2 regions of the Alishewanella sp. BS5-314 genome follow, and region 1 is predicted to be linked to the other one. Evidence: predicted binding sites of a transcription regulator. Region 1 holds the regulator's gene; the other holds the start of a gene.

Region 1 (4,200 bases):
CAGGATCCAGAAGCTCCAGTTATTCATTCGGGGCAACGCCATATCCGGGGCGCCAATCATCATCGGGATCATCCAGTTCGCCAAGCCGGTAAAGGCTGGCATCACCGCCCCAAACACCATAATCAGACCATGTACTGTGGTCATCTGATTAAAAAATTGCGGCTCAACAAACTGCATGCCGGGTTGGAACAGTTCCAACCGGATCACCATCGCCATGCTGCCACCGATAAAGAACATCACTAAAGCAAACACCAGATACATGGTACCGATATCTTTATGGTTAGTAGTAAACAGCCAGCGTTTTATCCCGGTTGGCTTATGGTCATGATCATGGTCATGCTCGTGTTCATGTGTAATAGCTGACATCGCTTACTCTCCCTTACCCTGCTGCACAGCGTAAACATCCGCAGCCTGCACGGCATCACCGGTATTATTATCAAAGGCATTGCGGGTATAGGTAATGACCGCGGCCAGTTCTTTCAGGCTGAGCTGCCGGCCAAAGGCCTGCATCGCCGTACCAGGTTTACCATTGACGATAATATCGATATGGGCGCGCCGGTCATTCAGCACCAGCTGACTGCCGCGGATCGCCGGGAAGATGCCGGGTAAACCGTTACCGCTGGCCTGATGACAGGCAACACACCAGCCCTGATACACCCGTTCACCGGTAGCCATCAGTTCTGCCATGTCCATATTCATCGCCAGTAATTCACGCTCTGCTGCCTTTGCTGCGGCAATACGGGCTTCTTCCTGTACCACCCAGGCCTGGTAATCCGCAGGCTCTTTCGCAATCACTACTACTGGCATAAAGCCATGATCTTTACCGCAGAGCTCAGCACACTGACCACGATAAATGCCAGGCTCATCAACCCGGGTCCAGGCTTCATTAATAAAGCCGGGGTTAGCATCTTTTTTAACGGCGAAGGCGGGCACCCACCAGGAGTGAATCACGTCGTCAGAGGTCATCAGAAAGCGAACTTTTTTACCGGTGGGGATCACCAGCGGCCGGTCAACTTCCAGCAGATAGTTCTCGCCTTTGGCCAGCTTGTTAGCAATTTGCTCACGTGGGGTAGCCAACAGGGAGAAATATTCGATCTCATGATCAAGATATTTGTAATGCCACTTCCACTGCGAGCCCGTCACTAATACGGTGACATCTGCAGCCGAGGTATCTTCCATCGCGATTAAGGTTTTGGTGGCAGGTATTGCCATACCAATCAGAATCACCACCGGAATGGCGGTCCACAGAATTTCAACCTTAGTGCTTTCGTGAAACTGAGCCGGCTGCACTCCCCGCGCTTTGCGGTGGCGAATGATGGACCAGAACATGATCCCAAACACCACTGCACCGATAACGCAACAAATCCAGAAAATTGTCATATGCAGTTGATAAACCTGCTGACTAATTTCCGTAACGCCCCGGGTCATATTTAAAGGCATGGATGTTGATGCATTTGCCGATGCGGCAAAAAGCAGGGTCGGCAGCGACCAAAGCAGACAACGCGCGTTTGTCACTGTACTTCTCCTCTGTCATTTGCAAAGCAAATTGCAGAAACCAAGTACACAGAACTACACGGTTTTTTTACTACCCACCCAACCGAATCTATGTGCTATACCCTTCATCCTTAAAGATTCGGGGATATAAGTTTCGCAATTTATTATTGTTATTGTTCTTGGGTTGATTTCGAGGCTAGCGCTGAAATCAGTAGCGGCACACCTGTTGTTATTTTTTCGCCGGCTACCGTCTAAGAATTATCCAGGATGAAGATTATGTAAACCCCTAAAATGCAAAAGTGCCGATAAAACCAACAGGTCATACCAGCACTTTTAAAAATAAGCTATTGAGAAATTTTATAAATTATAACCAGCTACCGTTACGGATCACCCCAACTGCCAAGCCTTCTATGGCGAAAAATTGCTGTCGCAAGTCAACTTTTATCACCTCAAAATCCGGATTTTCCGGTAACAGCAATACCTGATGGCCATCGCGCTGAAAGCGTTTTACCGTGACTTCATCATCGACCCGCGCGACGATGACCTGACCTGGCTGCGCCTGCTGGGTTTTGTGCACGGCCAGTAAGTCGCCATCCAGAATACCGATATCCTGCATACTCATACCTTGCACCCGCAATAAGAAATCAGCATGCGGTTTAAACAGGTTGGCATCGATCTGGTAATGATCCTGGACATGCTCTGCTGCCAGGATCGGCTGACCGGCGGCGACTTTACCAATTAATGGCAAACCCAGTTGCTCCGGGGGCGCGTCCTCTTCCAGTAAACGGATCCCACGAGAGGTGCCGGGTAACATCGCGATCACACCTTTCTTGGCCAGAGCTTTTAAATGTTCTTCCGCTGCGTTAGCTGACTTAAAGCCCAGCCGCACGGCAATTTCTGCCCGCGTCGGCGGCATACCGGTTTCCTGTTGATAATCCTTAATCAGCTGCAGAATTTCTGCCTGTCGTGGAGTAAGAGGTCTGTTCATGCTGGCTACCCATACAGTATTTACTGTGAGTATATACAGTCTTTCTGGCCTTGCCAAGTTTTCAGCGCGAACAAAACTTGCTGCTATGATCAGCTATGCTATTCTTAGCGCCCATTTTTTTCAGGTCAGTAAGGTTATGTTGTCAGGCTTTAAGCTGTTTACCAAACTGTTACGATGGCCCATCCGGCTGTTGGTGAAATATAAAATTGTGCCCGATAATCCTCTGCATGCGCTTGGAGTCGAGCCCGGACGGCCCTTGCTGTATATCTGCCATACTGAGTCCGCCAGCGATTTGGCAACCTTACGCCGGGTATGTCAGCAGTTACAATTACCTGATCCGCTATCGAAGGTGCAATTAGGGTCACAGCTATTACCACGAACCCTGTTTCTGGAGCAACCACACCGGCTGATCGGCGGGCGTGGCAAAACCCGGGCCCTGCAACAAGGCCAGCAATTGTTAGCCGCCCATCTGGCACAGCCTGAGCTAAGAGCGCAGTTAATGCCGGCTGCCATTTTATGGGGCCGGGCACCGGGTAAAGAGAACAGCATTAAATGGCTGATTGGCGAAGCACACTCACCAAACTGGCTGGCAAAATTACTTATTGTGCTAATTTCCGGACGCCATACGCTGGTGCGACTGAGTAAACCCGTGGATCTGCAACAAATGGCGGCCCAGTTTGGTTCCGCACCGGAAACGGCGCGTAAACTGTTACGGATGTCGCGGATCCACTTTTACCGGCAACGGCTGGCGGCAACCGGGCCCAAACTGATGCAACGTAATCAGTTATTTAATGCGTTATTGGCTTCACCGGCGCTGAAAAAGGCCATTGCCGACGAGGCCGAGACTAAACGCATCAGTTATCAGGCGGCCCAGCAGGAAGCCCGCAAGTTATTGCAGGAAATTGCCGCAGACTACCGCACCTCGACACTGCGCTTTGGCGACCGTATCCTTAGCTGGTTATGGCAAAAACTCTACTACGGTATCAAGGTAAAAAATGCCGATCAGCTGCGCGAGCTGGCACAAAAAGGGCACGAAATTGTCTATGTCCCCTGTCACCGCAGCCATATGGATTACTTATTACTTAGCTACATCATCTATCATCAGGGCCTGGTGCCGCCGCATATTGCGGCCGGTATTAATCTGAACTTCTGGCCAGCCGGTACCATTTTCCGCCGCGGTGGCGCTTTCTTTATCCGACGCAGCTTTAGTGGCAACAAGCTGTACTCAGCCGTATTCCGTGAATACCTGAGTTTGTTGTTTATCAAAGGTTATGCCGTCAAGTATTACACTGAAGGCGGTCGCAGCCGCACCGGCCGGCTGTTGCAGCCCAAAACCGGCATGCTGGCGATGACAGTACAGTCGATGCTACGCGGTATCGATCGCCCGGTCACGCTGGTACCGGTGTATCTGGGTTACGAGCATGTGATGGAGGTCAATACCTACCTTAGCGAACTGCAGGGCTCAGGTAAGCAAAAAGAATCGGTGTTTGGCGTACTGAAGGCAATCCGTAATCTGCGCGATTATGGCTATGGCTATGTCAACTTTGGCGAGCCGATTTCACTGAACCAGTATCTGAGCCAGCAAGTGCCAGCGTGGAAAAGTGAAATTAACCCACTGGAAGCACCTAAACCGCAGTGGTTAAATCCGGTGACCGGCAAGTTGTCCGAGCAGATTATGCGGCATATCAATCAGGCGGCGGCATTGAACAGCATTAACC
Region 2 (4,200 bases), on a different contig from region 1:
GAGCATAAGTCGGTATTTTTACAGGGCCTGGAAATGCTGATCCTCGATGAAGCGGATCGGATGCTGGATCTGGGTTTCTTGCCACAACTGACCATCATTAATAAAGCCGCCGCTCACCGCTTACGGCAGACCTTGTTGTTTTCCGCCACGCTCGAGCATACCGACTTAGATGCGTTATCGCTGGCGCTGTTAATGAATCCGTTTCGGGTTAGTGTAAATAGCGGGCACGAGATACATAGTGATATCAGTCAGCGCTTTTATTTTGCCGATCATTTAACGCACAAAGAAGCGCTGCTAGCGAAGTTGTTACAGCAGGAAAGCCTGAAGCAATTGATTATCTTTACCGCAACCCGCGACGATGCCGGCCGGCTGGCCGAGTTTTGTCAGCAAGCCGGTTTGCCCGCTATCGGGCTAAGTGCGCGTTTAAATCAGGCACAGCGTAATAAAGTGATGCAGGATTTCGCCAGCGGCAAGTATCAGGTGTTGGTCACGACCGATTTGGCCTCGCGCGGCTTGGATCTGTTGCAAGTATCGCATGTCATTAACTTCGATTTGCCAAAACATCCGGAAGAATATGTACACCGCATAGGGCGTACCGGTCGTGCTGGTGCCAAGGGGACCGCAATCTCGCTGGTGGGGCCAAAGGATTGGTCAGCACTACAGAAAATAGAAGCCTTCTTGCGACGGCCAGCAGAATTCAGTGCCCTGGAGGGGTTGGCAGCACGCTTTAATGGTCAGCCGGTAGTTAAGGTGGCGCCGAAGAAAGCCGCGCAAACTAAGCTGACTAAACCAGGTGCTGGCAAGGCAGCACGGGTAGCGGCAAAACCTGCCGCCAGCCCAGCGGACACGGGCAAGCGTTTCTTTCAGGGCGGCGATGATGGCAGTGCACCGGTGCGGCGGAAAAAAATTCAGCCGGAGTGATTATTTTTTCAACATCTGCTGCTACACTCAAAAGGTGACATAGCAAAACTTGCCATGTCGCCGGTACGGCCTGTGCAGCAACGAAAGTTCTGCTCGCTCCGGTATTTATGTTGACCACAGCATCAGCGCCACTGATAATGCGGTTGAATATCTATCAGCTCGATTACCTGGCCGGTAATATTTAAGACGCCGGAGCTCCGGCAAACTTTTGTTTAAGTAAGAGAATGTTATGTCACAGTTAATTTCTGGTACAGTGAAGTGGTTCAACGAGGAAAAAGGTTTTGGTTTTATCGCCCGTGACGGCGGCAAAGACGTGTTTGTACACTTCCGCGCCATCAACGGCACTGGTCGTAAAACGCTGGTTGAAGGTCAGAAAGTAACTTTCGAAGTTACTGAAGGTCAAAAAGGCCCACAGGCTGAAAACGTCACTGTTACCGGTTAATTAGTCTCGTTTTTGTAAAAGAGCCGGCCTAGCGCCGGCTTTTTATTGCAGCCGACTTTATTGCCGGTTTAGTTGGCACTGCTGCTATGCTTTAAACCTGCAGGCTTAACCAGGCAGACAGACTGCACTATTATTAAATTCATTAGGATGCGTTAGCGCCACCTCAAATGGCAGACTTAACTGCTCTTCGCACTGTGTTTTAAAGCCCAATTGCAATCCCAGCAAGCGAATACCCTGATCCGCGCGTCTTTGCCAGGCCTGTGCTAACAGCTCGTTTAGTAAAACCGGATCCAGATGCTGGCTTTGCGTCTCGACTGTGGTCAGCCGAAAATCACTAAACTTTAATTTCACGCCGATTTTGGCCAGTAAATGCGCCTTGCCGCTTTGCTCGAGCCGGCATTGTAAATCCGGCAATAACTGTTGCAGCATCTGCTGGGCGTCAGTTAGCTGGTGTAAATCGCTGGCCAGGGTGCGCTCCACCGCAACCGATTTGCGCTCCCGGCTCGGTTGCACCTCCCGCAGATCGATACCCTGACAGCGCTCTAATAAACTGGCAGTTTGACTGCCGAACTCTTTGAGTAGGGCGCTTAGTAACGGCAGCGGCACTTCACCACCCGGCGGTACGATATCGCGGCAAAATTGCAATCCCAGCCTGGCCAGTTTCTCTGCTGCCTTAGGGCCGACACCGGGAATTTTGCGTAGTGGCAGAGCGGCAACAAAGTCAGCTACCTTAGCCGGCGTTAACACAAAAAGCCCATCCGGCTTATTTTCATCACTGGCAATTTTTGCCAGAAATTTATTTGGTGCCACCCCGGCGGAGACGGTCAGACCGGTTTCCGCGAACACGCTACGGCGGATATCTTCGGCAATCAGTGTCGCGCTGCCGGCAAAATGTGGGCTGGCACTGACATCAAGATAGGCTTCATCCAGGGATAAGGGTTCGACTAACGGCGTGTAGCGCAAAAAAATCTGGCGGATCTGCTTACTGACTGCCTGATATTTATCCATATTGCCGCGGACAAAAGTCAGCTGTGGGCAACGCTTTAACGCCTCATGACTGGACATCGCGGAGCGCACACCAAAGGCCCGCGCCGGATAATTACAGGTGGCGACAACACCCCGTTTACCGTCACTGCCGATGGCAAGCGGAATATCACGCAGCCGCGGATTATCGCGCATCTCCACGGCGGCGAAGAAGCAGTCCATATCCAGATGAATAATTTTCCGCGTCGAAGTCATCGTTACTTACAGCGCTGTATGAATAACCAGTAATGTAGCCGATGGTCGCGGCTTTGGCAACTTTGCTGCACATTTTTAGCCTGGTAAAAACGGCGCGGGTGGCAGATTTTGTTTTGCAGAAGTCTGGACGGCTGTTTTTTCGGTGCAACAATTTTTATTTCAGGGTAGAATAGCCGCCAGTTTTTCAGACTGTCGTTAACGTTAAGCGTGATAGCCGCGCCCAGGAGAAAGCATGTTAAAGCGTGATATGAATATTGCGGATTTTGATCCGGAATTATGGCAATCCATGGTTCAGGAAACTGAGCGGCAGGAGGCTCACATTGAGCTGATCGCGTCAGAAAACTATGCCAGCCCCCGGGTGCTGCAGGCGCAAGGTTCACAATTAACCAATAAATATGCTGAAGGTTATCCGCACAAACGTTACTACGGCGGCTGTGAATATGTGGATATCGCGGAAGATTTAGCCATTGCCCGCGCGAAAGAATTATTTGGTGCTGACTACGCCAACGTGCAACCGCACTCAGGTTCGCAGGCGAACTCTGCGGTATTCCTGGCCTTATTAAATGCTGGCGATACCATTCTGGGCATGAGTTTGGCCCATGGCGGTCACCTGACGCACGGTGCCACAGTAAGCGCCTCGGGTAAGCTCTATCACGCGGTACAGTACGGTCTGCATCCTGAAACCGGTGTGATTGATTATGATCAGGCTGAAGCCCTGGCCTTAGAGCACAAGCCGAAGCTGATTATTGCCGGCTTCTCGGCATACTCAGGTATTGTTGACTGGCAGCGCTTCCGTGAGATTGCGGATAAAGTCGGTGCCTACCTGATGGTGGATATGGCGCACGTTGCCGGTCTGGTGGCGGCGGGTCTGTATCCAAACCCGGTACCTATCGCCGATGTGGTGACCACCACCACCCATAAAACCCTGGCCGGCCCTCGTGGCGGTCTGATCCTGGCCCGGAAGAATGAAGCCATTGAGAAGAAACTGAATTCAGCAGTTTTCCCGGGCGGACAGGGTGGCCCGTTAATGCATGTCATCGCGGCGAAAGCGGTAGCCTTTAAAGAAGCGCTGCAGCCGGAATTTAAAGTTTATCAGCAGCAGGTGCTGGTAAACGCTAAAGCTATGTGTGCTGAGATGATCAGCCGTGGCTATAAGATCGTATCCGGTGGGACCGAGAACCATCTGTTCCTGATGGATCTGATTGATAAAGATATCACCGGTAAAGATGCCGATGCCTGGTTAGGGCAGGCGCATATTACGGTAAACAAGAACTCAGTACCGAACGACCCGCGTTCGCCATTTGTTACCAGCGGTCTGCGCATCGGTACTCCGGCCATTACCCGCCGTGGTTTTAAAGAAGCCGAAGCGCGTCTGGTTGCCAGCCTGATTTGTGATGTGCTGGATAGCCGTGGTGACGAGGCGGTAATTGCCAGGGTACGGGCTCAGGTGGCTGAAGTCTGTGGCCGCTTCCCGGTTTATGCCTAAGGCATAACTCGTGCTATGCTGTGATGGCCGCTAATGCGGCCATTCTTTTATGCAAAGCGCCGGCTAAACAGGCTGTTAGCGCCTTGTCCTGAACAGTTAGCTAGGGGGTAAA

What was found. The regulator LexA, encoded in region 1, represses DNA repair genes until DNA is damaged. The targets are predictions, from matches to a motif close to TACTGTATNNNNATACAGTA.
Region 2: dinB (DNA polymerase IV) is a predicted target of LexA. The motif match lies at 2,615-2,634, and genes of this name have one in related genera.

The regions. Positions count from the first base shown of each region.
Region 1 is NZ_JACEHJ010000001.1:886,038-890,237, forward strand. It holds gene ctaD (cytochrome c oxidase subunit I) at 1-366, opposite strand, end outside; gene coxB (cytochrome c oxidase subunit II) at 370-1,440, opposite strand; gene lexA (transcriptional repressor LexA) at 1,859-2,482, opposite strand; gene plsB (glycerol-3-phosphate 1-O-acyltransferase PlsB) at 2,619-4,200, shown strand, end outside.
Region 2 is NZ_JACEHJ010000002.1:1,611,219-1,615,418, reverse strand. It holds gene H1D31_RS11910 (DEAD/DEAH box helicase) at 1-921, shown strand, start outside; gene H1D31_RS11905 (cold-shock protein) at 1,151-1,363, shown strand; gene dinB (DNA polymerase IV) at 1,469-2,602, opposite strand; gene glyA (serine hydroxymethyltransferase) at 2,835-4,088, shown strand.